Regions from separate parts of the Methylophaga nitratireducenticrescens genome, predicted to be linked through region 1. Evidence: riboswitches for the same ligand, from Rfam matches in the RefSeq annotation. Region 1 holds a riboswitch; each other region holds the start of a gene.
The links. Region 1 has a riboswitch for cyclic di-GMP ahead of Q7A_RS06825 (hypothetical protein). Riboswitches for the same ligand answer to the same signal wherever they lie in the genome.

Region 1 (10,366 bases):
GACCCCAAAAAAAGCCTGAAATTATTTGGCGTTATCATGCAGACGTTGGTGCTTCATCTTCTCCTGTCAGTAGTGGAAATTTACTTTTTTCCGGTCGGTTTGATGGTCTGATGCTGGCATTAAATAAAATGACTGGTGAAGAGCAATGGCGGTTTGTTACCCAGGCAGGAATTTTTTCGACCCCAGCGGTCGCTGAAGAGCAAATCTTCTTCGGTAGTGATGATAAAAATATTTATGCTCTCAATAAATTCACCGGCAGCTTTTTATGGTCTTTTGAGACACAAGATAAAGTATTTGCTTCACCATTGGTTGCCAAAGACAGAGTTTTTGTTGGCAGCCTTGATCATTCCTTTTATGCTCTTGACAGACATAGTGGTGACCTTAAATGGCAAATTAAAACGGGAGGTCAGGTTGATTCGTCAGCCGCTTTTGCCGATGACAAGCTTTATTTTGGCAGTGACGATGGTTTGTTATACGCCGTGACAATTGATGGCGAGGTGTTATGGACAATGGACACCGGCGCAGCTATCGATGCTTCTCCGGTGGTAGATCAAGAAGATGATATGTTGTATGTCGGTAATGATGCCGGCGTATTATTTGCCGTGGATCTACAAACAGGTGAACCTGTCTGGTTATTTGAATCGGGGTCAAGGATGTTTGCTTCACCGGCTTTGAAAAATCAGCAAATCATTTTCGCTGCAACCGATGGCCGGGTGTTCGCCTTGAATAAAGAAAGTGGTGAACCATTCTGGCAATTTGATGCTCAGGCAACGATCTTTTCTTCGCCAGCCATCGCCGGTGAACAAATCTATATCGGTGCAATGGATGGTTACCTGTATGCACTTGATATAAATAACGGTGAGCAAAAATGGCGTCTTGATTCAGGATGGGCCATCTTTGCATCACCGTTTGTAGATAATGGAGTACTTTATATAAGCAGTGATGATGGTGATTTACTAGGGCTTGTTGATCCTTCATCTCCGCCTCTGTTGTGACTGAAAATGCACCAATCAAGGCGCGAGGAGAGCAGTTTAGTCATTCTAAATAAACGACGAGCAACACGGAGTGGTGCATTTTCAGCCCCAACCCGAAGGGCTGGGACTATTTTTCCGCCCTACGGTGTTGGAAATGACTTATGTAGAACAACTACATCAAATCATTAACGCCTTGTAGGACGGAAAAATAGCCGCCAGCAGTGGTGGCTTTGAAAGATAAACAGACCCTACCTTACGCTAATTTATTCAAATGCTCATGTTCGTAATAATAGTTTGTCGCTTCAACAAAACCTTCGACGCTGCCGCAATCAAAACGACGACCTTTAAATTTAACAGCTAAAACCAGTCGATCCTTTGCCAGCAAACGCAGGGCATCGGTTATTTGAACCTCGCCATTGGTGCCGGGTTTGGTTTTTCGCAGATATTCAAAAATCTCCGGTGTCAGAATATAGCGTCCGATAATTGCCAGATTGCTGGGGGCTTCTTCAGGTTTGGGTTTTTCAACCATGTCTTTTATTTGATAAATACCCGGAGCGATTTCATCACCGGAAATGACACCATAACTATGGGTTTCATCAGCAGGGACTTCCTCAATCGCGACGATGCTGCACTGATAACGTTCATATAATGCAACCAATTGACTCAGAGCACGTTCACCGCCTTCATCCGGTTTGGCGCATAAATCGTCAGCCAGAATGACCGCAAAAGGCTCATTGCCAATCATCGGCTCGCCTGTCAGGATGGCATGACCCAAACCTAACATTTCCCGTTGGCGCATAAATACAAATTCACAGTTATCCATCAGATAACGAATATCGTCGAGAAATTTTTCTTTTGAGGTACCTTTAATTTGATGTTCCAGTTCGAAACTGGTGTCGAAATGATCGGCAATGGCCCGTTTACCGCGGCCGGTAATAAAACCAATTTGTGAAATACCCGCCTCCATCGCTTCTTCAACACCATATTGAATCAAAGGTTTACTGACAATTGGTAACATTTCTTTGGGCATTGCTTTTGTTGCAGGAAGAAATCGTGTGCCATAACCTGCCGCAGGGAATAAACATTTTCTTATAAGACTTTTTACAGCCATTGACGAGATCCTTATCAAACTGTTGTGGAAAAAAGAGATGCCGTTAAGCTAAAGTAATTGGCTGTGAAGTTCAACAACTCCGCAGTCAAACAAATTAGATTAAGTCATCATTGGATGACGAAATGATAAACATTAAACATGACTATTTAATTTCGCCCGGGAACTCATTCAATTTATAATCGGGTTAAGAAGCCTCGAATTTAGCTCAGAAGGTTTTCAATGGAGTTGTGTGAAATAAGGGATAAAAATGAAAGTTTTAGTACTTGGCGGTGCTGGTTATATTGGTTCACACATCTGTAAGGCTTTAACATTAATCGGACATCAAAGTGTTGTAATCGACAATCTCAGTACTGGTCATCGAGAGGCCGTAAAATGGAGCCAATTTGTCGAAACCGATATTCTTGATTCCGCAAAATTAATCAGCATATTGCAACATGCAGGGCCATTCGATTTGATAATGCATTTTTGTGCCAAATCATTGGTCGGGGAGTCGGTTCAAAACCCTGCTTTGTATTATCGAAACAATGTCTCAGGTACGCTAAACCTGTTGGACGCAATGGTTGCAACCGGACATGACAAACTCGTTTTCTCCTCAACTGCTGCGGTATTTGGCATGCCTGCACAAACGTTAATAGATGAACAGCATTCCCGATTGCCGATTAATCCTTACGGACAATCAAAGAAAATGATTGAGGACGTGTTGGGGGACTATCACCATGCTTATGGTATAAGGTCAGTGGCATTACGCTATTTTAACGCTTGTGGTGCAGATCCTGAGGGTGAGATTGGTGAACGTCACGATCCTGAAACACATTTAATTCCTAATATTCTTAAATCTGTCATTGCTGACAAAGCGTCAGCATTAAAAGTGTTTGGAGATAACTATCCCACACCCGACGGTACCTGTATTCGGGATTATATTCATGTAAATGATTTGGCTTCCGCTCATATCCTGGCTGGAGAATATTTACAACAGCATGATGGTGCATTTGCTTTTAACCTAGGCAATGGAAATGGTTTCAGTGTTTTAGAGGTGATTGAAGCCGCCAAACAGGTTGTTCAGCAAAATATCGCTTATACGATTGAACCACCAAGAGCTGGCGATCCATCAGTTTTGGTAGCAAATTCAACAATGGCACGAGAAACTCTAGAGTGGCAGCCTAAGTTTACGGAGATTGAATCAATTATCGCGACGGCCTGGACTTGGCATCAAAATGAAAAATTTTAATAAGGATGACTTGAAATGATTCCAGTAATTTTATCCGGTGGTTCCGGAAGTCGTTTATGGCCTTTATCCCGCAAGAATAAACCTAAACAGTTCTTGACATTGTTTGGTGACACATCGATGTTTCAAAGCACGCTTACCCGCTTAAATGGGTTGGCTTCTGTGGAAGCTCCGTTAATTGTCTGCAACAATGAGCACCGCTTCATGGTCGCCGAACAGTTACAGGAAATCGGCCTGAAGGCGAGTGGCATTATTCTGGAGCCCTGTGCACGTAATACCGCTCCAGCTATTGCACTGGCCGCCTTAAAAGCGATGGAAAAGGGCGAAGATCCGGTACTTCTGGTGTTAGCTGCTGATCATATTATTCCGGATGTACCTGCTTTTCATAAGTCAATCGAAGAAGCTCAAAAACTGGCAGAGCAAGATAAGCTTGTCACTTTTGGTATTCAGCCTCAATCTGCTCACACCGGCTATGGCTATATTGAAGCAGAAGAAAAGTCTCAACCAAGTTCAGTAAAACGCTTTATCGAAAAACCAAATTTGTCGACAGCAGAATCCTATGTTACTGCCGGAAATTTTTTCTGGAACAGTGGGATGTTTTTATTCAAGGCTTCCACCTATATAAACGAACTCTCTCGCTTTTCTCCAGAAATGTTGTCTTTTTGTAAACAATCGCTTGAACAAGCAGTGATCGATCTTGATTTTGTCCGCGTTGATTCCGAACTTTTTGCACAAAGCCCGAGTGACTCAATTGATTATGCCGTCATGGAAAAGACCGATAAGGCGATGGTTGTCCCGCTTGATGCTGGCTGGAGTGATGTCGGTTCATGGTCATCTCTATGGGAGGCTTTTGCACAAGATGCGAATAACAATGTATTGATTGGCGATGTTATGGTTGAAAATGTACATAACGCCTATATTCATAGTGAAAATCGTCTGGTGACCGTTTTAGGTTTGGACGATGTAATTGTTGTCGAAACCCATGATGCTGTGATGGTGGCACATAAAGATCAGGCTCAAAAAGTCAAAACGATTGTTGAAGAACTGACCAAGCTGAACCGTAAAGAAGTTGATACGCATCGCAAGTGTTACCGCCCTTGGGGTAATTATGATTCGGTAGATATGGGGGATCGGTTTCAGGTTAAACGGATTATGGTGAACCCTGGCGCATCTTTATCCTTGCAGATGCACTACCATCGTGCTGAGCACTGGGTAGTGGTTAGTGGAACCGCTGAAGTGACGCGTGATGATGAAGTTATGTTATTAGGCGAAAATGAGTCAACATTTATTCCGCTGGGCAGTGTTCATCGTTTGCGTAATCCCGGAAGAGTTCCATTGGAAATTATTGAAGTACAATCCGGCGCCTACCTGGAAGAAGATGACATTATCCGGCTTCAAGACAGTTATAACCGACAATAACACAACAAGAGGTGGCCTAGGGAGATTATGGCGCAAGGAAAAATCAGACACTACGACTCAAAAATAAATGCCATTTCGCGGCTAATTGATAGCGCCATTATATTAGTGACATTTCTGGCTTTAATGGATTTGTTTGCAATAGAGTGGCAACCAAAACATGTCTGGTCTTTATTATTTTCAATTATTCTATTTCACTTTTTTGCCGAGTCTCAGGATGCTTATCGCTCCTGGCGAGGCACTTACCTGCGTGAAGAAGTCACCGCAGTATTATTTTCCTGGGGGACAAGCATTCTCGTTCTAGTGGCAATTGAACTTATTGTCATTAACGAACAAACTTACGCCACACCTTTTATATTAATCTGGTTTATCGCCACACCCATTGAATTGATCTCCTGGCATGCCATTGTACGCATGGTGCTCGGGATAATGCGCTCTAAGGGCTTGAATACCCGACGTGTGGCAATCGTTGGGGCAACCGAATTAGGTTATCGGCTTGAGAAATCGTTTAACGAAATGGAATGGACAGGATACCGGTTCAGTGGTTTTTATGATGATCGCAAACCAGCGCCAAACCGCAGACTAGAAGAGCAGCAGGCTACAGTTATTGGCAGTATTGAAGAGCTTATCGCTGACTGCCGATCTGGGAAAATAGATATTGTGTTTATCACCTTATCGTTGGCGGCTGAAGCACGTATTCGCTTAATGACTGAAAAACTGGCGGATACAACGGCTTCGGTTTATCTGGTTCCCGATCTGTTTACCTTTAATCTGTTGAATTCCAGATGGGTCGATTATCAGGGAATAACAGCCATCAGTATTTATGAAACTCCTTTTGCCGGCATTGATAGTGCAATCAAACGCATTGAGGATGTTGTCTTAAGCTTTTTAATACTTTGTATTATCGCTATTCCTATGTTGTTTATTGCTATCGGCATAAAAGCCACATCGAAGGGCCCGGTTTTTTTCAAGCAGACACGCTATGGAATGGATGGTGGAAAAATAAAAGTCTGGAAGTTTCGTACCATGACCGTTGCTGAAGATGGTGATAAAGTTGTTCAAGCAAAAAAGAATGATCAACGCGTTACAAACTTTGGCAAAATTTTACGCAGAACCTCTCTTGATGAATTACCACAGTTCTTTAATTCGCTAGGTGGGTCAATGTCTATTGTTGGACCGCGACCACATGCTGTGGCGCATAATGAAGAATACCGAGCAAAAATTCAGGGCTACATGCTACGTCATAAAGTAAAGCCGGGGATTACAGGGCTAGCTCAGATTAATGGCTTTCGTGGAGAAACCGATACGCTTGATAAAATGGAAGGGCGTATAAAGTACGACCTTCAATATATACAGACTTGGACACTGCTTCTCGATCTGAAAATTATTTTATTAACGATCACTAGAGGTTTTGTGGGAAAGGATGTATATTAATACACAGAGTTCTGGTTTTGGTATGACATCGCTGTCTCACCATTAACACTGTGAAGCAATTCACACCTGATTAAAGGTTTTAATTAAGCCAGCGAGATTTTGTGTTCCATGACTCATTATTAGTAACAAAGTAACAGTATTGTTTAACCGTCGCTTGAGAGATGTTTCTAAGGGACTTTTTTGTTAGGAACAAAGTTTGTTCCTATTTTAAATCGCCAAACTTGTCGTGAGGCAAGGTCGGAAAGCCACGGGTCTTCAGGTGTGATTTGAAGATGGCTGGGTTGCATTGCTTAATTTTTCAATTAAAGGAAATTACTATGAAAAATGCGATGCTATTTTGTATAGCTTTATTGTTCTCGGTTAGTGCTAATGCGGCTACATTGAGTTTATCAACTGTCGGATCTTCAGGTGCGACTCAGGAAATCAGTTTAAATAACAACAGCACTGTGCTTGCTGGCGGTACTGTTGCTAATACAGGTTCTTGGGAATCATTGTTTGATGTGACAACGGATGTTGATACTCCTGTAAGAGTTGAGTGGTCATTTAATCCTTCAACGAGTTTGGACTCAGCTCAATTGGCTTTTGGTTTGATTTCTGGCCCTGGTGGTAGTTATGTTGGTTTGCCAACAATCTTTAATATCACTGGTGACTTTATCTTTACTGCTATTTTGACTGCAGGTTCATTTTTTGCTGTAGATATTTTTAATGCCACATCAGGTATTTTGAAATATGACCTGTCAATCTCTGCAGTGCCAGTACCAGCTGCATTATGGTTGTTTGCACCAGCTTTGATGGGCTTTTTCGGTTTACGCCGTCAAGCTCTGAAAACAGCGACTGCATAGCATCTAATTAAGTTAACAATATTGTTAGTTTTAAGAAAAGGGAGCTTCGGCTCCCTTTTTTTGTAGCGTTTTGCCATTGAATCTCGTTACGGCGCGAGGCCAAAGCCATCTAAGCAAAAGTAATATTAGAGATCGCCTCTTTGGATAAACAAAATCTTTTGAAATAATTTTGCAACTAGTTGCGGAGTACAATTTCTCAACATTACTAGTGGGCTAGTAATGTTTAATCATCACTGAGAGATGTTTCTGGGAGATAAAAGTTTCGGAAGTGGAGTTTTGTTCCTGATGATGTTGCCAAACTTACTGTGAAGTAAGGTCGGAAAGCCACGGATCTTCTGGGTTTGATTTGAAGATGGCCGGGTTGCATTGCTTAATTTTCAATTAAAGGAAATTTATTATGAAAAATGCGATGCTATTTTGTATAGCTTTATTATTCTCAGTTGGTGCTAACGCCGCTACACTGAATTTATCAACCGTTGTTTCTTTGGGAGGAGCGACCCAAAGTATTGATCTTAACAATAACAGTACGGTATTAGCTGGGGGTACTGTTTCCTCTTCAGGGGTTTGGACATCATTATTTGAAGTTACAACAGATGTGGATACACCAGTGAAAGTTGAATGGTCATTTAATCCAACAAGCAGTTTGAGTAGTGCACAATTGGCCTTTGGTCTTCTTACTAGTCCTGGTGGGGGCTATGTTGTTGGTGGACCAACTAACTACAATATCACCGGTGACTTTGTTTTTACGGCGATATTAACTGCCGGTTCATTTTTTGGTGTTGACATTTTTAATGCAACTTCAGATGTTCTAAAATACGACTTGTCAATTTCTGCAGTACCCGTACCGGCTGCGTTATGGTTATTTGCACCTGCTTTGATGGGCCTCTTCGGTTTACGCCGACAAGCTCGGAAAATGACAGTTGCATAACACTATAAGAGTTAACAATATTGTTAGTTTTAAGGGGGCTTCGGCTCCCTTTTTTGAATTAATTCTTATCATGATAATTTGAGATGTCTGAGCATCGTGTTAAATCATTAAGAGATAAATTTAATTACTAAAATCATTCTCTTATCACAGAGCTCACTAAATAGGGCTCTTTTTTTAATAAAAGTTACGATTTAGTACCATAGTACAATTCCAATCGTACTAACTAGCGAGTAATGTTCAACTATCCCCGAGAGAAATTTCTGGGAGATAAATGGTTCAGGGACAATGTTTGCTCCTGATTTTATAGCCAAACTTACCGCGAGGTGAGGTCGGAAAGCCACGGATCTTCGGGCTTTATTTGAAGATGGCCGGGTTGCATTGCTTAATTTTTCAATTAAAGGAAATTATTATGAAAAATGCGATGCTATTTTGTATAGCTTTATTGTTCTCAGTTGGTGCTAACGCCGCTACACTGACATTATCAACCGTAAGTTCTTCTGGCGCTACTCAAAGTGTTGACCTGAATAATAACAGTACTGTTCTAGCTGGCGGTACTGTAGAAAATACAGGACTTTGGGAATCTTTGTTTGATGTTCAAACGGATGTTGATACGCCAGTGAAGGTTGAATGGTCATTCAATCCTACTAGCAGTTTGAGTAATGCTCAACTGGCGTTTGGAGAGATTACTGGCTCTGGTGGTAGTTATGTCGGTTTGCCAACAATCTTTAATATCACAGGTGATTTTGTCTTTACGGCTATTTTGACTGCGGGAACTTTCTTTGGCGTGGATATTTTTAATGCCACTTCAGACGTATTGAAATATGACCTGTCGATCTCTGCAGTACCTGTACCAGCTGCGTTATGGTTGTTTGCACCCGCTCTGATGGGCTTCTTCGGTTTACGCCGTAAAGCACTGAAAGCAACTGCTGCATAACAGCAAATGAGTTAACAATATTGTTAGTTTGTAAGAAAAGGGAGCTTCGCTCCCTTTTCTTTTTGAACAGTTAAACAAAAAACTTATAACGAAACAGTATATTAAGTTGGAAAAATCAAAAGTTTTAGGACATGTTAATCTTTAAGCTGCTCTACTGCTGGATGCTCATTTTGTTCAACAAGGAAGTTATGCAAGATAAACAAGCCCTTGGTCTTGTCCAATATTATGAACAATTTAGTATCACATCAGATTTCTCATTGCAGCCATGATAATGTCTGGGGTGACTTCTGGTTTAGACTTTTCTAATGCCTCTTCTAATGCCTCTTCTAATGAACTCAAATAAGATGTTTTTGTCTCTGCTGCCCCTTTTTCAGTGACATTTTTACTTTTTTGCGCCTGCGTAATTAGGCCTCTTGGGACTGCGTCAATGTGCTAAATCAAATGCATAAAAATGATTAATTTAGCAATAATACTAATTTAGAATAAGGGAGCAGAAATACTCGCTTTTTTTATGCTTAAATAACGTGTTATCATCCGAAACGAATGTAATTTATAAACATGGAGAAGAATAATGAATAAGTTGGCAAATATGGTGTTGCTAATGGTAACACTAATGATGGGATCATTTGTTCATGCTTCCGAGCCCTATACACTTAATGCAGGAGATATCTTAAGTATTTCTGTTTGGAATGAAGATGCATTGCAGAAAGAAGTCGTTGTTCTTCCCGATGGCACCATTTCTTTTCCCTTGGCAGGTCAACTGAATGCTAAGGATAAAACAGTTCTTCAGGTTGAAACAGAACTTAAAGAAAAATTATCAGAATATATTTCAGACCCCGTAGTTAACGTTACCGTCAATCAGGTTTCAGGAAATACGGTACATATCCTGGGTAAAGTATTACGTCCTGGATCATTTGGAATGAGTCAGCCACTTGATGCAATGCAGGCTTTGAGCCTAGCAGGGGGGCTGACAACTTATGCAAAAGAAAATGACATTATCATTCTCCGCAGAGATGGAATGAAACAACAAATCATCCCAGTGCTTTACGCTAATATCAAACAAGGTAAATCGCTCGAATCTAATGTGCTGTTACAAAGCGGTGATGTCATTATTATTCCTTGAACGGGGATAATAATGACAGGCCTCATGACGGAGTCAGCATGAAAATAAAAATTATTATGTCGGTTTTGGTTGCAAGCTTGTTCCAATCGAATATCGCCAGATCCGCCGAATATATTATCGGGGCCGACTTTTCTCCGACATTCAATTATGATGATAACGTTGAGTTGCGGGATGATGAAGAAGGTAGCTTTGTTACCAAAATAACCCCCACATTATTATTGTCTCGAGCGGTTGAAAATGCATCCATTAGTATGAATGCAGGTTATCGTGTGGAACGATACACAAGCTTATCCGATCTGGATAGGCAGGATCCCTTCGCAAACATAGCGGGTAGTTACAATACGGAACGTAGCGCTTACGGACTGAGAGCTGGTTATTC
Region 2 (10,366 bases), 560 kb from region 1:
ATGTAATTTATGTTCAATTTCTTATAAATCCTGGCTCATTTCTCTATTTATATCTGCTATGCCTTGGTGCGAAGTTAAATTATGGCTTCATTGTTAAATATGGATAGTTCTAACTGTCTGTTTAGAGCAGGAACTGATAAGGTCTTTAGCTAAGTTGAATCATCTGAAAGTGGATTTCACTTTCCGTAATAGGCACTCGTCATATTTGATTGAAAGTCAGGGTTCCTTAATTAACAGTTTGAAAAGGTTAGGCAATGGCAGATACACGCAAATATTCATCAATAGTGGTAGACGGTACTGGCAAATCTCCTGCCAGAGCGATGTTACGTGCCGTTGGTTTCAATGATGCGGACTTCCAAAAACCACAGATTGGTATCGCCTCCACCTGGAGCATGGTCACGCCCTGCAATATGCATATTAATCAACTGGCTGACTTTGCCTGCCAGGGAGCCGATGAAGCAGGCGGTAAAGGGGTTATATTCAACACCATTACCATTTCTGATGGCATTGCAAATGGCACTATTGGCATGAAATATTCACTGGTATCCCGTGAAGTCATTGCTGATTCGATCGAGGCCGTCGCTGGCTGTCAGGGATTTGATGGACTGATCGCCATTGGCGGTTGCGATAAAAACATGCCTGGCTGTCTGATTGGCCTTGCCCGCCTCAATCGACCAGCAGTATTTATCTATGGTGGTACGATTCAACCTGGTGCAGGTCATACCGACATTGTTTCTGTATTTGAGGCAGTTGGACAGCATGCCCGGGGAGATATGACGTCTGCTGAATTGCAGCAAGTTGAAAAAACGGCCATTCCCGGTGCCGGATCGTGTGGTGGCATGTACACAGCCAACACCATGGCTTCAGCAATTGAAGCATTGGGTATGAGTCTGCCAAACAGTTCGGCACAAGAAGCAGTGTCTCTCTCCAAAACAGAGGATTGCCGCAGAGCAGGCGCTGCAGTGATGTATATGCTCGAACACGACATTAAACCCACCGATATCATGACCCGGCAGGCTTTTGAAAATGCAATTACCACCCTCATTGCGCTGGGAGGTTCGACAAATGCGGTTTTACATATGTTGGCGATGGCCCATGCGGTGGATGTTGAACTCACATTAGATGATTTCGCCCGAATCGGCCGTCAAGTCCCTGTGCTGGCTGACCTGCGTCCCAGCGGCAAATACATGATGTCGGAACTGATTGCTATCGGGGGTATTCAGCCATTGATGAAAGATCTGTTGGATCGTGGCTTGTTACATGGCGATTGCCTGACCGTAACAGGTAAAACCCTGGCGGAAAATCTGGCCGATGTAGCGCCCTATCCTGCCGATCAGGATATTATTCGTCCATTTGACCAGCCCATCAAAAAAGACAGCCATCTGGTCATTCTTAAAGGTAATTTAGCCCCAGAAGGCGCTGTCGCTAAAATCACCGGCAAGGAAGGGTTACGTTTTACCGGTAAAGCCCGGGTGTTCCATTCTGAAGAAGAGGCACAGCAGGACATTTTGAATGGCACTGTGGTGAAAGGTGATGTCATCGTTATCCGTTATGAGGGTCCAAAAGGCGGCCCCGGTATGCGGGAAATGCTTAGTCCTACTTCAGCAGTTATCGGCAAAGGTCTTGGTAACGAAGTTGCGTTAATAACCGATGGTCGTTTCTCAGGTGGAAGTCATGGTTTTGTGGTTGGACACATAACCCCTGAAGCTTTTGATGGCGGCCCGATTGCACTGATTGAAAACGGTGATCAAATTACCATTGATGCGGAAACGGCTGAAATCACCCTTCACCTGAGCGACAGCGATATCGATAAAAGACGCATGGCATGGAAACCTATCCCTCCCCGCTATACGCGCGGGCTTTTAGCGAAATATGCCCATACTGTCTCCTCAGCTTCTGAAGGCGCCGTCACAGACAAAAACTTATGAACAGAAGATCAAGTAAGAAAGATTGTGGAATAGCACAATGCATTTTGTAATAAAAAAGCCGTGATGTTGTTCCACATCACGGCTTTTTACTTAACACGTTAAAAATTATGCGGCTTTATTTTTGGCCCTATAACGAAGCCCAATGAAACCAAATAACGCAGGAGCAAACAAAAATACAGCAGCTGGAATTGGAACAGCAGATGGATTGATGTCTAGCGATACAATAGTATCCGTATTGAATGAAAGCCCTTGCCAGTTTACCCAAATTTCATCTGCAAGCACTGTTATAAGCGACAAATCAAAACCACTCATGTTTGTCGATGGATTGATAGAAACTGAAGTGAAATCAGCAATTAAACCAAATGTGTCGGTGAGTTTAAAACCATTGAAGCCTGAAGAGTTCCAATATGATGATGATGAAAAATCGATAAGTAGATTCGTATCAGAGATGTCTAATGTAGCCATATTATCTGCTACATTATTGACCTCAATGCCAGCACCAACTACGACATCGCCATTGTCAGCATTAGAATAAGGAGAAGACATCGTTGGGAAGTAGTATTGATAAGTAAGGGTCTGGCCCGTTAAAAAAGCAGAATGTGCGTTAAATGACATCAGAAGTAACAAGGGGAGCAAGAGTAATTTTTTCATCGCGTTTTTCCTTTCTAATCATGCAGCCCAGCCCTGTTAAGTTCAACAGCTGAAGCTTTCCGTCCCAGGCTCACGCTAGGTTTGGCAAATTATAAAAAAAGAGTGATCAAATCACAGTTTTTTTATACATGATCGTTAGGGAATGCAATACTGTACTTTGGTACAAATTTGTTTTTTTCTTTCAAACGCCTTCCCAAACAAACACGACCTGCCTAAGGAAAATACTGACACATCCCGAGAAATATCCGCTATTGTTAATAGGGCCCGATGTCTTATCATTTTTAACTGCAGCAAATAGTTTTTCTCTTTTAAGGAATTATGATCATGTGGACTAAACCAGAATATTCAGATATGCGTTTCGGCTTTGAAGTAACAATGTACATTTGTAACCGTTAAGCCAAAAAACCTGAATCTAGAAAGCTTCTTTAAGGTAATATTGATCAGATAAGAAAGCTTGACTGATTTAGCAAAACGATCAAACTCCAGTGAATTCGTATCACTGGAGTTTTTTTATGTATATACAATTATTCCTCGCTATTTGATGCGATTACTTATGTTCATTCAACATATACTGGAGAACCGCTATGTCATCCATTCCACAATGCCGCATTGAAAGAGCGGGTTCTGAAACCGAAACTTTTTTTATCATTCATCAAAATATTGATGGTGAGCAGCAAATGTTAAGTAAGCAGTTTGCCAGTCATCAGCAGGCATTGGACTATATCCTGGTCCAGGGCTGGCAGGTTGAGCGTGAGAGAGCTGAAGATTCGATGATCATTGCTTCCAGATTCTTAAAGCCTTGATTGCAATAGATTGCATTGGCAACTAATTTTCTTCGGCTGTTAATAAACACCTAGACTGCATTTACGGCAGTAGCTTTCAACATATCGATCATGGCTGTTGACGCGCCAATATGTTGAGCAATCTGAATTTCTACATCCGGAAAATTCGGACGAACTGCATCTACATCGTGAGGAATGTCTTCGGTTACATGACGTCCGGAATTTAGAAAATAAGGTAAAACAGTGATTTGACGAGCGCCATCACGCACGCAGTTTTCAATCCCATCCGCAATCAACGTATCGGCAAGTTCCAGAAATGCGGCTTGCACAATATCGTAATGTTCGGCGCATTCCGTTTTTAATTTTTCAGCCAGTGCAATGACTTCATCATTTGAACGCTGGCGTCTGCTGCCATGGGCAATAAGTAATAATGCTTTCATCTATATATAGTCCGGTTTTGAATGTGAATTATGTGTGAATAGTTTTAATGATATTGCCAGAATTAGTTCTCTTTGAGCTTGATTGAGCTCCATTCAAAAGCACTATCCAGTTGCTTTTGAGGAACATCACAAAGTATTCATGACCACTCGAAACGTAAATAGAATGGACAGCTACGAACTCTGTCAGCATAATGCGGAAATAAGAAACGATTGTATTTAAACAAAATAACAGACACGGATTCAAGGATATGACTTCTGTTAATAAAACTGCCAAAGCAGGGATGTGACGGAAGGGCAAGCTTGATGAGGAACGTGTCTTGGCAAACCAATATGGTCGTCCTGACAATTTAAAACCTTATGAATCAGCAAGGAGACTGAGTATTCTTAAGAAGACCAAAGAGGTATTGATCATCGATGATCAATCAACCGGCAGAACTATTTTAGAAAAGATAGTCCAGCAAATTGGTGAAAATATTCACGTCACGGCGTTAAGTAACTCTACTGAGGCACTTCAATGGCTGAGTCAACATGAGGCCGATTTAATTGTAACGGATTATCGTATGCCGGAAATTGATGGCATCGAATTTATTCGTCGTGTGCGCCAGATGCCTGCTTTGCAAAGTGTTCCCATCATGATGATTACTGTCGTCAGCGAAAAAGCCGTGCGTTATGACGCACTGGATGCTGGGGCTACTGCTTTCCTCACCCGCCCCATTGATCAAATTGAATGTCGTACCAGTTGTCGTAATCTTTTACAGATGCACGAGCAACACCTGATCATTGAAGACCGTGCCAATTGGTTGGCACGCCAGGTAGAAATTGCTACTGAGCAGATTATTTTGCGTGAAAAAGAGACCATTATTCGTCTGGCCAAGGCGGGTGAATATCGTGATGAAGGGACCGGAAATCACGTTATTCGAATGGCGAAATACTCCCGTTTTATTGCTGAAGCATTAGGCGTTTTCGATGAACAGCAATGTGAGGATCTTGAATATGCGGCTCCCATGCACGACATCGGCAAAATCGGAATTCCTGATAACATTCTGCTAAAGCCGGGCAAGCTGGATCCGGAAGAATGGGAAATCATGAAAACGCACACTACTATCGGTCATGAAATACTTTCTGATAGTCAATCGAAGTACATGCATATTGGTGCGGTCATCGCGTTGCATCATCACGAACGCTATGATGGAAAAGGCTATCCTTCTCAATTAAAAGGCGAAGAAATTCCACTTATTGCCAGAGTCGTTTCTGTCGCCGATATCTATGATGCATTGGTTTCGGAACGGCCTTATAAAAAAGCCTGGTCAAATGAAGATGCCTGTCGTTACATCGAGCAAAGCGCGGGGACACAACTCGACCCAAGATGTGTTCAGGCGTTTTTTGACCGGATAGATGCCATCCAGCAAATTCAAGCCGAGTATGCTGATTAAATCTCCAGCAATGAATGATCGTTATGCACAGCCCCAGCAAAAAAATCTGCTCAGCCGGTTTTTAGACAAAATACCCAAAACGGGTGACAGCGAACCCGAACAAGCGATCAAAATCCGACTGACTTTGGGTATTGCTTTATTAATTTATTTTTGTCTGCCATGGGGCACTGACAGAACTTTCTCAGAAAATATTGACAGCCTGCCAAGTCTGATTACGTTGGTCTATTACTTACTGGCAGTTGTCATTGCAGTCGCTTTGATTCTCAACCCAAGGCCATCCCCCATCAGAAGGGTCTGTGGTATTTTGCTGGATTTGACTGCACTATCAGTTGTTATGTTGATCGCGGGTGAGCAGAGTGTCTTTTTGTTCGTTTTATATCTATGGGTGATTTTGGGTAATGGTTTCCGTTATGGCGTGAATTACCTATATATCTCGCTGATAGTGGGTATTCTGGGTTTTTCGTATGCCATTATAAATGGGGAATATTGGCAGCACTCTCAGCATGAACCGTTTGGTTACAGTCTGATGTTTTTGTTACTTATCATTCCGCTTTATTCAGCTTTTCTGATCAAAAAACTGCATGTCGCAATTGCTTTGTCAAAGCAGGCAAATGAAGCAAAAAGTCGATTTCTGGCCAATATGTCTCACGAATTACGTACGCCGCTTAATGGGGTAATTGGTATTGCAGATCTGATGGCGGAGACCCAGCTGAATAAGCAACAACATGATTTTGTTAAAATCATGAAAACGTCAGCACATACTTTGCTCAGCCTGATTGAAAATGTTTTAGATATCTCCAAAATCGAAGCTGGCAAGATTTTAATCAGCGATAAAAAATTTGATTTACACCAACTGTTAAACAGCGTGATTGGCATGCAAAAGCCAATGGCAATCAGTAAAGGCTTACACATTAATTGCTATATTGATCCCGCTCTGCCCTTTTCGATAAACGGTGATTTACAACATCTACGGCAAGTTTTAATCAATCTTATCGGTAATAGTATTAAATTTACTGATCAGGGTGCCGTTAAACTCTCAGCTCAACCAATCCAACACAAATCAAATCAAAATTTGTGGATCCGCTTTGAGATAAGTGATACCGGGATAGGCATCCCTCAGGAGGCTCTGCAACGTATCTTTGATGACTTCACGCAGATATCACCTGATACATTGAATAAAGGTGGCACCGGTTTAGGCACCACTATCGCCAAAGAGCTGGTTGAGCTGATGGGAGGTGAAATTGGGGTAACCAGCGAAGTGGGTGAAGGCACCCTGTTCTGGTTTGAAATGCCTTTCACTGCCAATGAACCAAATGAATTAACTTTATCTGAGAGCCCTATGCTGATTTTAAGCACCGATTCACTGCATGACCTTATTAAACCTGTTATCAATGACTGGTCAGTGAATTACCAACATGTAGACACCACCGCCAAAGCATTTTCAGTATTGATTCGAGCAGCAGAGGAGCAATCGCCTTATCAAACCGTTATGATTGATCAGGATTGTATGCATGACATCGATCCGATTCAATTTGCCAATATGATCCATGGTGAACCTTTACTTGCCAATACAGCACTGATTCTGTTGAATCCATCAGATTTCAGTAAACAGGATCCAAGACTGCGCCATCATTTTATTTCCATTGTGCATGATGTTAAGGAAAAACCTGTTCTATTTAATGCCATCCACGCGGCGCAGAGCAATCATGCCATTCAGGATGAAAAAGTCATTACCCTGGCTCAGCACTACGCAGCTCAATCTTACGCTAAATCTTTAAATATTCTTATCGCAGAGGATAACCTGGTCAATCAGCAGGTGTTGGAAGGTATTCTTCGCCATGCAGGACATCAGGTCATTCTGGCCAGTAGTGGCGAACAGGCGCTGGATGTTCTCAGTCAACAAATTGACAGTATTGAAATGCTGATTCTGGATATGAATATGCCGGATTACAGCGGAACCGAAGTTATCCGCGCCATGCGTTATATGGATACTGGGCATGATATTCCGATTATCATACTGACGGCGGATGCGACACCTCAGGCTAAACAACGTTGTCTGGAAGCGGGAGCAAATGAGTTTCTAACCAAACCAATAGATTCCCGTTCATTGCTGGAATCCGTAGCCCGTCTGGCTCTGGAACATCAAATCAATGTAAAACCTGGCAAAGTAAGCGGCCAGTCTAAAGTTTCTTCAGAACAATGGTGTGACCATCAGGTTTTGCTCGAACTTTCCGAGTTAGGGGGCGGTGAAGCCTTTTTACAGCTTTTGCTAAATGGTTATAAAGAAGATGGCACCAAACACCTGCAATTGATTCTGCAATCAGCCCATGATGATTACCTGACCTATCGTGAAAGCCTTCATGCTTTGAAAGGTTCATCTTCTGAATTAGGTGCGAATAAAGTTGCTGAGCTTTGTCGTCAGGGAGAGTCTTTTAAACCTTTCGATATTGGCTCTGCTGAATTACTTCTTTTGACCGAAAAACTGGAACATGCTTTTACACAAACACTGACTGAATTAGAGGTTGCCCTTAAGCTTCAAGGGCAATCGCAAAAAGCGGATCATTAATACCTGTTTTTATCTTTCATCACGACGCTGTGGCTAAAGATAATTCCAGCACTGTGAGTTATGACTGATAATGCCTCACATCACTGAACGTTTTGTGAAGCAAATTCTAAACGAACGAGACATCTCGATGTATCTCGCCAAATTAGTCTATTTAAATATTAATAAATTTATCTCATTTCACAATAGAAGTGGCGGTGAAACCAGATTACGCCTCGCCGTTTGACTTGGCAGTCTGACGATTGACCAGTCGCGTCATCATCCGGATATCCTTGCTGGTAAGGTTTAAAGCAGCATCCGCCCAGATATTGGCTATTGCTACAAGCTCCTCATAGCTCACGGTATTACATAAATCTTTAATACGTGACATCGCTTTATAGCTGTTTGGTGATTTTTTGGCGACTTTAATATGTTTGTATAAAGCCAGTTCGCCTTCACCTTTTTCGGCCAAAATATCGATCGCGCCCATTTCATAAAGCTCTTCTGCGGTATATAAAGCACCCGACAGAATCATTTTTTCAGCATTTGCCGCCCCGACTTTTCGGGATAACAATGTATAAGCTCCCATTCCAGGAAACAGATTAAACAACACTTCCGGCAGGCCTAATTTCACCCCCCGCTCAGCAATAATAATATTGCTCGATAAGGCCGCTTCAAATCCACCCCCCAATGCATCCCCCTGAATCAGACTGACGGTGGTCAGGTCACAATCAAAATGGAACATATTGTCATAGAGGATATCAACGCAATGAATGGCATAGGCCAGCAAGGCTTCACGGTCACGTTTTTCAATCAGTGAGGTAAACAGGTTTAAATCCCCTCCCAGATTAAACACACCATCAACACTGGAACCCACAACCAGAAAATCATATTTTTCATGATTACTCTGTTGCATCTCAGCTTTTACATTTGCCAGATAATCCGAAAGTTCATTCAGTAAGGTAGGAGTAAAACATGGTCTGGGAGCAGCATTCATCATGAACCAGCCAATCTTATAGGTCGGGTCATAATAGGTATTCAGATGTTGATATTGCTTTCCTTGATTCTGGTCTAGACCAGCCTCGTTCTCATCTCTGAGTTTAACAACAGCGTTCATCATTTTCTCCTTAAAAGGGCTTGGGCTGCCAATCAACAAGTGACTGATATTTGTCACTAAAATGTTTCAATTAAGGATTAGCACGAACTGTGCCGTTAATCACAAAAATTATTCGGCGGATGAAACTATCTGCATCAAGGTTTTCAAATGCGACACACTGGCCTTGGCATTACCTGTCAGGTTGTAGCCCCCTTCCAGTACCGAAACCAGTTTGCCATCACAGTGCTGTTTAGCAAGCCGCAGCATGATCTCCGTCAGTTGGATAAAACCTTGATCGGAAACTTTATAACACCCCAGCAAATCCTCTTCCCGGCTATCAAACCCGGCTGATATCAGTATCAAATCGGGTTTAAATTCAGTTACCGCTGGAATCAGTTTCTCTTCAAATGCAGAGATGATTTCTGCATCCCCGGAACCACAAGGTAAATGCACATTTATATTAAAACCTTTACCAGATCCTGTGCCGGTTTTCTCTGGAGACCCCGTACCGGGATAAGCTTCAGCATCATGCGTTGAAAAAAACAGTACCGAAGCATCATGATAAAAAGCCCACTCTGTGCCATTACCGTGATGATAATCCCAATCCACAATCAGAATTCGCTTCAGTCCATATCGTTTCTGGGCATAGCGGGCCGCTATAGCGACATGGTTGTAATAACAAAAGCCTTCCTCTTTGCCTGTATTGGTTGCATGATGCCCTGGTGGTCTTGAAGCACAAAAAGCATTATCCAGCAAACCTTTACAGACTGCGTCAACCGCCACCAGTACGCCTCCTGTGGCCAACATTGCAGCTTGATGCGCGTCTGGATCGTGACGTTTTATTGACGCTACATGATTTGCTGAATGAATAAGCAATAATTCAGATTCGATTTTGCTTTTGGGTTTTAACAATGTGACCTTGGATAGCAACTCACTGACTTCCAGCTCATCCCGCAGACGTTTATATCTGGCAGGGGATTCTGGATGTTGGGGCATAATATGATGGTTGGCAAAACCGGGATCCAACACCAGACCAGTCAATGCCGTTTGGCTTATCGCTGAAGTTTTACTGCTAACGGCACTTAATAAACCGAGCTTTAATAAATCCCTACGCTGCATATCTGATATCCCGAAGCGGCTTTAATCTCAACCATTTTTAGAAAATGATACAACTTCGCTTCACCATAAACTTCGACTGCTGCTTATTTCAAAAACGTTCTTTTTAATTACGGATTTACGACGCTATCGTTGCATGTAATCATTTCCATTTACTGTGATTTTCGTTTTATTAAACAGTTTATATCGCATTTCTCAGACTCAACGCATCAGGATATGGCTGCAGATAGGCCTGTCTGACAATGTAAGCATTTGGATGATTATTGAAATGATGTTTTAACAATGTGATCGGTACTATCAATGGTAACTCTGCCGTACGATAACGATTAATAATGTCGGCAAGTTCCTGCTTTTCTGCGCTTGAGAGCTTTTTCTTTA
Region 3 (10,366 bases), 1.3 Mb from region 1:
TGCTTGGTTCCACCAATTTAACCCGCCGCAACCTGCATAACCTCAACCTGGAAACCAGTGTGATTCTGCGTGGATCTGCTGGGGCTGAACCTTTGCAACGAGGGCAACAGTGGTTTGAAGAGCGTTGGAATAACCAGAATGATCGTATCTACACCGTAGATTACATCAACTATGCCGACGAGAGACTTTGGTCACGAATGCTGTATCGCATTATGGAGGCTACTGGATTAAGTACTTTTTGAGTCCCCTTTATTGGAACAAACTAACTGTCTCGGCTTTTTTAAAAGGGGCTTGCATTTGCTAACACCAATCAAAGTTGGGGAAGCAGACTACGGCTTCTCCTATGCCTTAAACTGCAGCACACCGAGGGCGCTCGGATGGAGTGCAGCTCAATTTTTCTATCGAGTATTGGTAAAGCGTATTGCCAAAAAATGATTCCAGAAGGGTTTTGATCAGGTGTAAGTTGAAAACATAAGCAAATTTACATCCTTAAAAAGACCACCGCTAGACCGGCAGATAATGATAGTAACATTGGTATTAATACGCGGATACCTAATGCAAAAGGGCCGATGCCAAGCGCCAGACTGGCTTTGAAAAGATTGTTGACCATAGCGGCGATAATAATTGCTAACACTGCGGTAGCCGCCGTTAAATCCTCCCGTGCCATGCGAGTCAAGGATAAGGTAATAGCATCCACATCTGTCAGTCCGGAAATAGCGGCCAGCAGAAAGACTCCTGCATCACCCATCACATTTTTCATCCATTCGCCGAGCAATAAAATGACTACCAGTAACAAACCAAAAAGTAGCGCTGCGCGGAGTTCCAGGGGGTTCTGTTCTTGAGGTTGACTCACGTTGCCTGAACCGGAATGTTGCCACCATATCCATGCAGCTGAGCCATAAAGCAGTCCCCCCATAGCGATGACAGGTATCAGTAATTCTGTCAGCAACGGTGGATAAATAAGTGCTGCATAAAGCAAAATGCGTGGGAACATTGTGCCGCATGCGATGAGAATTCCTGCGGCCAGGAGAGGACTTAGCTGACGTGAGTCTGACTGTCTTGAAAGACGTGAAAAATGTAGTGTGAGCGCGGTGGAGGAGCTGAGTCCTGCAAACAGGCTGGTAAACATGATACCGCGTGCCGATCCGCCAAAACGCATAGCAAAATAACCGATGAAACCAATTGCAGCGATAAGCACAACCAGCCACCAGATTTCCCTGGGATTGAGCACATCGCCAGGTCCAAACCCTTCGTTTGGTATTAAGGGCAGCATCACCACTGAAATCAGCAGAAGTCTCAAACCTGCATCCAGTTCATTGGCTTCCAATGCTTTCAGAAAACGATGAATGGTTTCTTTATTATCCAGGATCATTGCGGTAACAACTGCCGCCGCCGCCGCGATCACAGGTTGTCCGGCAACCACCAGCGCACCAAAGCAAAATGTCAGTACCTGACCCACCCAACTGGTAATACTGAAATCTTGCTGCTGACGGTTTTGCATCAAAAATCCGGCAAGTCCGGCTAATGCAACCATAACCAACAATATTGCAGGTACCCAGTTACCCAATTCGCGGCCGAGTTGAACGGACAGGCCACCCAGCAAACCAAGGAGTGCGTGTGTGCGAATTCCTGCGACGCGTTGTCCTGCTGCTTTATCCCGGGCGAGCCAACCACGTTGCAATCCGATTAAGGCTCCCAGAGCTAGAGCGATACCGAGAGCAAAAAGGTCCTGGCTGACTGGGCCGAGAAAGTCACTCAGTTGGTACATTAGGATAATTCCTGATTAATGACTGACAAATATTATAAGCATCAGCTGGTACGCTTTAGGAATCATTGTAATAACAATGAACAACAATTAAAGATCAACAAGCCCTAAGAGGCTTGTCACTTTAAATCTTCTTTTCTCTATGTTCCAATTAATAGATGAAAACCTGATAAACCAAAAGGAGATGTTATGGATGTCGACTTTACCGGTGAATATTTGGTTAATGATCAAGATGTGACGTTTTATGCCATCGTCAATAACCAGACGGTAGCATGTATTGTTTCTACAACGGCCCTTGATGAGTTGGCTGACCCGGATGATGAGATGGATGCTGAATCTGTGTTTCTGGATCATCAATATAAATTTGAAGAGATTGCGGAAGGATTGATCCTTAACCACAAAGTGGTGGATGGCGAGTTACATATTAATCGCGGTGAAATGTAATCATTCTTTTTAACTATCACTGGCTTTGGGATTATTTGTTTTGAAACGATCTGCCTATTGCCAAGATGATGATGTGTTTACATTGCTAAAAGAGGTTCGTGGTTGTCGACTTTGTGCTGATAAGTTACCGGTTGAGCCACGACCCGTTTTGCAATTTCATCCTGCTGCAAAGGTTTTGATTGCCGGGCAGGCCCCGGGCCGAAAAGTACATGAAACCGGTATTCCGTTTGATGATGCCAGCGGCGATAGATTGCGATCCTGGCTTGGCATGTCTCGCGATGTGTTCTACGACGAACAGCAGGTCGCTATTCTGCCAATGGGATTTTGCTATCCGGGAACCGGCAAGTCAGGTGATTTACCGCCGCGACCGGAATGTGCTCCGACGTGGCGTGAGGCTCTGCTGTCCAAGTTGGAAAATATTCAATTGACATTGGTGATTGGCCAATATGCGCAGGCCTATCATTTTGCTGATAATAAAGCCTCACTCACCGAAAAAGTCTTAGCTTGGCATGAACTCTGGCCCCACGTCGTGCCTTTGCCACACCCCAGTCCGCGCAATAATCGCTGGTTGAAAAACAATCCCTGGTTTGAACAAACATTATTACCGGATCTACGCCAACGGGTGGCTGAAGTTTTATCTGAATCGCATTGAATATTCATCTACGCTTGTACGGGGGGAATATGTAAAACGACATAATTGAATGTTATATAGTGAGAATCGCTATTGATTAAATGACTTTGCAGATATGTTGTCTGCATGATCCGGTTCTATAAAGAGGTAAAGATGATGAAATCGCTACCAGACAATGTTGTTGCTTATAAACGTACGCCGGAATTTGATGAGAGCTCTGTCCCCACCGGCTTACTGAACAATCACCAAACTAAGGAGGGTGTATGGGGAAAGATTGTGGTTTTAAGTGGCAAGTTGCTTTATACCATTCAGGACCCATTTGAAGAAATCTTATTGGATTCAAATAAATATGGTGTAGTTGAGCCTACCGTGTTACACCAAGTAAAACCTATGGGGCCGGTCGATTTTTATGTTGAATTTTATCAATAAATAGAGTCATAAAGTGTTTTAACCAAAATGATTGTCGACAAGATCGCTGGCAGCATATAACTGATTAGTAATAGGCTATCCAGCATATTTCAGGTTTATTAATTGGAGACATCAAAATGAAACTACTGGCATTAGTGGTAAGTCTGTCAGCGGCATTAGTCCTCACCGGCTGTGCGGTGAAAACTTCCGGTGTTAAAAAAGTTGGCCCTGATACCTATACGGTTTCAGCTGACCATCTGAATGCCTCCACGGCAAAAGCTTCAGTTCTCGAACAAGCTGGCGAGTACTGTGCCAATCAGGGAAAAGAGCTACTGGTCACTAAAACCCTGAAGCGACAACAGGTGAAATATTTTTATGATGTAACTTTCCTGTGTCTGAATGAAGGTGACCCACGGTTAGTAAGTCCAGAATACGAAACAACGGTTGAGCCAAGATAACCCTTTAATCTTCAATTAATTTCCCGTTGACGCTTGTTTTATGGTGAACTCAAATAACGATAAAACCTGAGACTGTTCTTTTTGGCCTCAACCCATAGGGTTGGGGGTATTCCCCACCCAGCGACATTGCGTCATTATCTGCTTTGTCAAACAAGATGAGCCACCAGCAGTGGTGGTTATGAAATCAACAACCGTTTGCGCTGGCCGGGCTGTTGCAGATCAATAAACCATTTAATGGAGAGCTTCAATGATTGTCACGTTTAGCACCAAAGCTTATGCCGATATCACCATGTTCGGCGATGTGGCCAAAGATATGTTGAAGATTATGGGGCATAGCGGCACCATTCCGGGGGCATTTCAGCCACAGGACTTGCCATCGGCTTTAGCGAAGCTGCAAAAAGCGGTTGATTCCAGTAAAGCTGCTGAGCAGGATCCCAAAGATGGTGAATTCAAACCAGGTTTGTCACAAAGAGCTTTACCGTTAATTAATCTGTTAAACGCAGCAATTGATGCCAATGCAGATGTCATGTGGGATGGCAAATGAAGTTATTCTCAACTTTTCCAAAATGTGGCCCGAACCTATCGATCAGGCTTAGATAAAGGTGTAAATAACAATCCCTCGACGACAATGGGGTGAAGTTAGTTTTGTGCGGTATGATTGACTTTCAATCAGCCATTAGACTGAGGAGGAGTCATATCGTGGAACCGGCTTATTTTATTTATGCTTTTGCAGGTGGATTGCTGGCGATGATTTTACGCCTGCCACCACTGGCAGGCTTTCTTGCAGCTGGTTTTTTACTCAACTATTCAGGCTATGAATTAACGCCAACGCTTACAGCTATCGCTAATCTTGGCGTAACCTTATTACTGTTTACCATTGGGCTTAAACTCAATATCCGCACCCTGCTGCAGTCTGAAGTATGGGGAGTGGCCAGTTTACATATCACCTTATCCAGCCTGTTATTTGTCGGGATCCTGGGGCTGCTTAAGTTCGGCGGTATTTTTCTGATGCAATCTACCGACTGGACAGCCATTGTGATTCTGGCTTTTGCCTTGTCTTTTTCCAGTACGGTGTTTGCCGTTAAAGTTCTCGAAGAACGCAGTGAAACCCAGTCTTTTTATGGCCGTGTAGCGATTGGCATTCTGATCATGCAGGATATTTTTGCAGTGATTTTTCTCTCTGCAACCACCGGTACGCTACCATCAGTTTGGGCATTAGCTCTTTTTTTACTGATTCCGGCAGCACCGGTTTTACGACGATTACTGGATCGTCTTGGGCATGGTGAGATGCAGGTATTGTTTGGCTTTGTGCTGGCATTAGTGCTCGGTTACAAACTGTTTGAACTGGTGGGTTTAAAAGGCGATCTCGGTGCACTGATCATGGGGGTTTTGCTTGCGCCGCATAAAACTTCGGCCAATCTGGCCCGTTCGTTATTCAACATTAAAGAGTTGTTTCTGGTCGGCTTTTTCCTGTCGATTGGTCTGACAGCATTACCTGGATGGGAGCATTTTGGGTTAGCGTTGCTTCTGTTAGTACTGTTACCCTTGAAAACCTTATTATTTGTGATGATGTTTCCACGCTTCAGGTTACGTATTCGTACCTCGGTGTTAACTTCGCTGACACTGACGAATTACTCTGAATTTGGGCTGATTGTGGCAGCATTAGCGCTTTCTGAGGGTTGGCTTAGCAATGATTGGATGGTAATACTTTCATTATCAGTGGCCATGAGCTTTGTTGTTTCAGCAATTTTGAACAACTACAACGAACGTGTATATCAGTTAAGTAAAAGCCGACTAACAGAAGTACCAACAGACCAGCTGCATTCGCATGATAAACCGATTGAGCTGAACTCAACCCAGGTAGTTATTTTGGGAATGGGTAAAATCGGTCGAGGGGCCTACCAACGGTTGGAACAAAAATATGGCTTAAAAGTGCTCGGTGTTGATAATGATGAAAATAAAATCAGTCGTTTAACGGATGGTTTCAAGATTGTTGAAGGTGATGCTGTTGACTCCGATTTTTGGGATAAACTGCTAATGAGTGAGCAGATACAGTTAGTGGTGTTGGCTATGCCGCATCATGCCGGAAATGTGTATGCCCTTAAGCAATTAAGGGGCCGTGACTTTAAAGGTCATGTGACGGCCATTGTGGAATATCCTGATGAAGTTGAGCGGCTGAAGGAGTTGGGAGCCGATGAAGTTTTTGAAGTTTATGAAGGAGCGGGATTGTCGCTGGCAGATCAGGCAATGCAGAGGATTGAGATTAGAGATTAACTCGCTGTCCAATTAACCCATTTGCTATTTTCAGCTGGGGTAACAGGCTATAAAAGCAGTCCTGTCATGACTCTCAGCTGTATTTATTTCCAGTTATAACGCTTGGCTTGCTGAAGTTTCTCATAGCCTGCCAGTAATGCATTATGCCGTTCAAACCCGTCCAGACTGAGGCCGGGGCAATGCAGGTTGTGGAACAGTTTTTCGCCTTCGACGATCTGAATGCCGTCATCGACATTTTGCTGACCGTACATTAAAGCCAGGCCTTTGCTGTATTCAGCGTAATCGCGTTCATCATCCCATTTGATTTCCAGCAGTGCCTTCAGGCAACGGTAAAACAAAATGTTTTCTTCGCTGGCCTGATCCAAAGCCAGACACCAATCAATCCAGTCAATCGCTTCTTCATCTTCCAAGGCCAGATAGAGCATGGCTTTGAGTTCGCCAAGACGAAGCTCTGACCATAGCGTACCGGGATCTGCAGCCAGCCCAATAAACGGTGCGACGGGTGTTTGATCGTTATAACCGCCTTCATCCAGGCGATCCAGAATATCCTGCCATTGTTCCGGGTCACCATCCTTAAGGGTCAGGAAATCCTCGCGGAATAATGCGCCTTCATTATTGTTTTCCCACACCAGTTCATCGATCGGATAAATATCCGACATGCCCGGCACCAGAATACGGCAGGCGTAGACATCAAGGTGATTGTAATCGGCAATGTAAATATCAAAACCAAGCTCATGGATTTTGTCTGTCAGGAATTTGAATTCATCAGCTGTGGCGTCATCATAATCCCAGTCAAAGAAATCAAAATCCGGTGTTTCCCGGAAAAAGTCATAAGAAAGATAACCACTGGAATCAATAAAGTGCATTTCCAGATTGGCGGATGAAGCCACTTCATCAAGATCAAATGTGGGTGGGTGGAAAACATCCAGCTGATCCAACCCACGTCCTTGCAGTAATTCAGTAACAGTACGTTCCAATGACACTTCAAAACTCGGATGTGCACCAAATGAGGCAAATACAGAACCATCTTTTGGATTAATCAGTGTGACGGACATCACCGGAAATTGACCGCCCAGAGAGGCATCGGCCACTTTTAAATGATAGCCATGATCACGCAGTTCCTGCAAGGCCTGCTGGATTTTTGGGTAACGGTTTAATACTTCATCTGGTACTTCGGGCAGACAGATACCTTCAGCAATGATTTTGTTTTTCACATAGCGTTCAAAAACTTCAGATAAGCCCTGAACCCGGGCTTCGTTCTGGGTATTACCGGCCGACATGCCATTGCTGACGTAAATATTGCCGATAAGGTTGACTGGAATATAACGAACTTCACCATCTCCAAGGCGCTGATAAGGTACAGCACAGATACCACGTTCGCCATCGCCAGAATTGGTATCAAACAGCATATCCGGCGTCAGTTCATTTTCCGGATCAAAATATTTCCACAGGCTTTCATCCATCAAGCCCTCAGGCATTTCATCGCCATCCATATCAAACCAGCGTTCGTTGGGATAATGCACAAATTCACTATTGCTGTGATGTTCGCCCAGATAGAAGTCGGCAAAGAAATAATTGCCGCTGAGCCGTTCGAAATATTCCCCCAACGCACTGGCAAGACAGGCTTTTTCGCTGCTGCCTTTGCCATTGGTAAACATTAAAGGACAGGTTTTATCGCGGATATGGACTGAATAAACATTGCTGACCGGGTTAAGCCAAGAGGCCTCTTCGATATCAAAACCAAATGATTTTAATTTGGCCTGCATGGTGGCGATACTGGTTTCCAGATCACGGTCCTTGCCCTTGATAAAAGTTTGTTCTGACATTGTATTTGCTCCTGGGAACAGGTCTGGAAAATAAACGTGAAGGAAAGCCTAACAGACAAAATGAATATTGCGAGGTTTATTCGGTTGTGGCAGAAAGATGTTTTTGCCATAAATCTCATCTGTCTGAATTATCTTGAAATTTTTTGTTGTCAACCGGTTTAACCTTGGTTAATAATTTACATGGGCTTAATAGCTAAGCCTAAACGATTTGTGTCTAAATATTTGCCAAACTTAATGTGAGTTAAGGACGGAAAGCTACGGGTCTATTGGATGATAGACGGCTGGGTTGCACAAATTTAGGAGTGTCTAGGATGAAAACAATCTCTTTAATAGCCTGCGCGTTTGCTTTCACGGCAACATCGGCAGTTGCGGAAACTGTACCTGTCGATCTATCAACCTGGAGTACGCCGGATAGCAATGGCAACTGGAATGTTGCTGGCGATAATAACAGTGTGCTTCAAACTATAAATGGTCAGCCGACAGTATTTTTAAATGGTCTCAATCAAACTTCTTATACGTTAGATGGAACCTGGCGAGTCAATACCACTGGCGATGATGACTTTATCGGCTTTGTTTTTGGTTACCAGAATCCTTCTCAGTATTATCTTCTGGATTGGAAACAACGTGCACAGAGCGGTGGTGGCGGAGTTGCACAAGCCGGTTTTCGTATTCTCAAAGTGGATTCTGATACGGCTATTCCAAACATAGAGTTCTGGCCGGCCAACAGTTCGGCTTTCACTCTACTGGATAGTAATTTGGGAACTGATAAAGGTTGGAAAGATAATACAAGCTACTCTTTTCATCTCGATTTTTTTACTACGCCAGGGCAATTCAGTGTGGAAGTGAAACAAGGAGAGCTGACGCTTTGGGATACAGTAGTATTGGATACCAGCTTTACATCCGGACAGTTCGGTTTTTATAACTATTCTCAAGCTCAGGTCCAATATGCCGGTTTTACCCAGAAGCTGGTTGAGCCGCCAAGCGAAGTTCCTCTGCCTGCAGCTGTATGGATGTTTGCACCTGCTTTGATGGGCTTTTTAGGGTTGCGACGTCGTCAGACAAAAGCTTAAAACGTAGCGTAATAAAGGGAGTCATGTATTAAAGCATGACTCCCTATTTATTACGTGTGAAGATCAGAGAACGATCAGTTACAGGCTGTCACTACACTATCAGTGAAATGATGTGACTCCTCGTCAAAAAGTTCTATGTCCTCCACGGATGTTCCGGTAAGTCACAAACACCTATGGTTTCAACGCCTGCACGAGCAACCAGATCATCATTCTCAACCGAGCTTCCGCTGACTCCAATTGCCCCAGACATAAAGCCTTCGTCATCCACAATTGGTACGCCCCCCGGAAAAGTAATCATGCCATCATTCGAGTGCTCGATGCCATATAAAGGCTGACCCGGTTGGGATAATTGGCCGATCTCACCACTGGGCATACCAAAATATACAGCGGTACGCGCTTTTTTGATGGCAATATCAATACTGCCGACCCAGGCATCATCCATACGATAGAATGCTTTAAGCGCGCCACCAGAATCAACTACGGCAATGCACATACGAGTGCCTGTTGATTCAGCTTTTTTGAGTGCACCATCAATCGCTTTTTTTGCCGATTCTGAAGTAACGTGCATGGTTATCTCCTTATTGAATTGTTGGATAGGGAGCGGTTGAAAATTTTTTTCAACAGCAGTTTTTCACAAAAGAAACAGGATCCAGACAGGGATTATGACATACAGCAAAGTGAGTATACGGATATGGCACTTTACAACGTTAAAGCTACACAGAAACAAAAGCATTAACATAAGTCAAATGAAACCATGACGTTTGAAGGGAAGAAAAACTTATCAAACAATCCCCTGTTTTAATACTGAATTATGTTGATAGGAGTATTTGTAATGTCCGGCAGAGACTGTGAAGGGCGTCAGTTTGTTCAGCATGAATGTCGCCAGATATGAGATGACAATGTATGTTGAAATTAGAAAACTACTGAGCGTCTACCACCAGCAATTTTATCTGAAATCTGCGGCTATCGGATTTCGCTAGACTTTGCCGAAGTGTGACAAAAGGGAAACGCAAGAAGGAAATTGTTTACTATTGGCTTTATTTTGCAGATGTTTGATGCAAGCCAGCTATTTTTTGCGTGAACAAAAACAATCACTTGTCTGTACTCTGTGGCGTAAAAAGCGTATGCTGTGCGCCCTTTATCACTGACTGATTTTATGGCTGGAAAACTTTTTATCAGAACCTTTGGCTGCCAGATGAACGAGTACGATTCGAACAAGATGGCCGAGGTACTTGCTGCGTCACATCAATTGGAAACAACCGATATCGCTGAAGAAGCCGATGTGTTGTTGCTCAATACCTGTTCGATCCGTGAAAAAGCCCAGGAAAAAGTTTTTCATCAACTGGGGCGCTGGAAGCGCTGGAAAGATAAAAAACCGCATCTGGTGATTGGCGTTGGCGGTTGTGTGGCCAGTCAGGAAGGTGAGGCGATCCGTAAACGTGCGCCTTATGTAGACCTGATCTTTGGACCTCAAACTTTGCATCGTTTGC

Region 2: another riboswitch for cyclic di-GMP. It lies ahead of Q7A_RS04005 (hypothetical protein); the one in region 1 lies ahead of Q7A_RS06825 (hypothetical protein).
Region 3: another riboswitch for cyclic di-GMP. It lies ahead of Q7A_RS00375 (thrombospondin); the one in region 1 lies ahead of Q7A_RS06825 (hypothetical protein).

What each region holds. Positions count from the first base shown of each region.
Region 1 covers NC_017857.3:1,398,794-1,409,159, forward strand. The annotation lists gene Q7A_RS06795 (beta-alanine-activating enzyme beta-propeller domain-containing protein) at 1-995, shown strand, start outside; gene galU (UTP--glucose-1-phosphate uridylyltransferase GalU) at 1,228-2,085, opposite strand; gene galE (UDP-glucose 4-epimerase GalE) at 2,333-3,313, shown strand; gene Q7A_RS06810 (mannose-1-phosphate guanylyltransferase/mannose-6-phosphate isomerase) at 3,329-4,729, shown strand; gene Q7A_RS06815 (undecaprenyl-phosphate glucose phosphotransferase) at 4,757-6,160, shown strand; cyclic di-GMP riboswitch class I at 6,365-6,449, shown strand; gene Q7A_RS06820 (hypothetical protein) at 6,478-7,002, shown strand; cyclic di-GMP riboswitch class I at 7,286-7,371, shown strand; gene Q7A_RS06825 (hypothetical protein) at 7,400-7,930, shown strand; cyclic di-GMP riboswitch class I at 8,227-8,311, shown strand; gene Q7A_RS06830 (PEP-CTERM domain protein) at 8,340-8,864, shown strand; gene Q7A_RS06835 (polysaccharide biosynthesis/export family protein) at 9,436-9,987, shown strand; gene Q7A_RS06840 (autotransporter domain-containing protein) at 10,026-10,366, shown strand, end outside.
Region 2 covers NC_017857.3:837,092-847,457, reverse strand. The annotation lists gene ilvD (dihydroxy-acid dehydratase) at 255-1,928, shown strand; gene Q7A_RS04005 (hypothetical protein) at 2,034-2,579, opposite strand; cyclic di-GMP riboswitch class I at 2,598-2,675, opposite strand; gene pqqA (pyrroloquinoline quinone precursor peptide PqqA) at 2,904-2,975, shown strand; gene Q7A_RS03995 (PH domain-containing protein) at 3,164-3,382, shown strand; gene Q7A_RS03990 (sirohydrochlorin chelatase) at 3,433-3,801, opposite strand; gene Q7A_RS03985 (HD domain-containing phosphohydrolase) at 4,119-5,234, shown strand; gene Q7A_RS03980 (ATP-binding protein) at 5,224-7,800, shown strand; gene Q7A_RS03975 (crotonase/enoyl-CoA hydratase family protein) at 8,006-8,896, opposite strand; gene Q7A_RS03970 (histone deacetylase family protein) at 9,002-9,991, opposite strand; gene Q7A_RS03965 (YbgA family protein) at 10,170-10,366, opposite strand, start outside.
Region 3 covers NC_017857.3:80,550-90,915, reverse strand. The annotation lists gene Q7A_RS00420 (phospholipase D family protein) at 1-242, shown strand, start outside; gene Q7A_RS00415 (MgtC/SapB family protein) at 482-1,768, opposite strand; gene Q7A_RS00410 (DUF1488 family protein) at 1,955-2,209, shown strand; gene Q7A_RS00405 (uracil-DNA glycosylase family protein) at 2,250-2,861, shown strand; gene Q7A_RS00400 (DUF1971 domain-containing protein) at 2,994-3,269, shown strand; gene Q7A_RS00395 (hypothetical protein) at 3,386-3,706, shown strand; gene Q7A_RS00390 (DUF1840 domain-containing protein) at 3,954-4,250, shown strand; gene Q7A_RS00385 (cation:proton antiporter family protein) at 4,406-5,980, shown strand; gene ycaO (30S ribosomal protein S12 methylthiotransferase accessory factor YcaO) at 6,064-7,806, opposite strand; cyclic di-GMP riboswitch class I at 8,021-8,100, shown strand; gene Q7A_RS00375 (thrombospondin) at 8,118-8,876, shown strand; gene Q7A_RS00370 (GlcG/HbpS family heme-binding protein) at 9,010-9,444, opposite strand; gene miaB (tRNA (N6-isopentenyl adenosine(37)-C2)-methylthiotransferase MiaB) at 10,033-10,366, shown strand, end outside.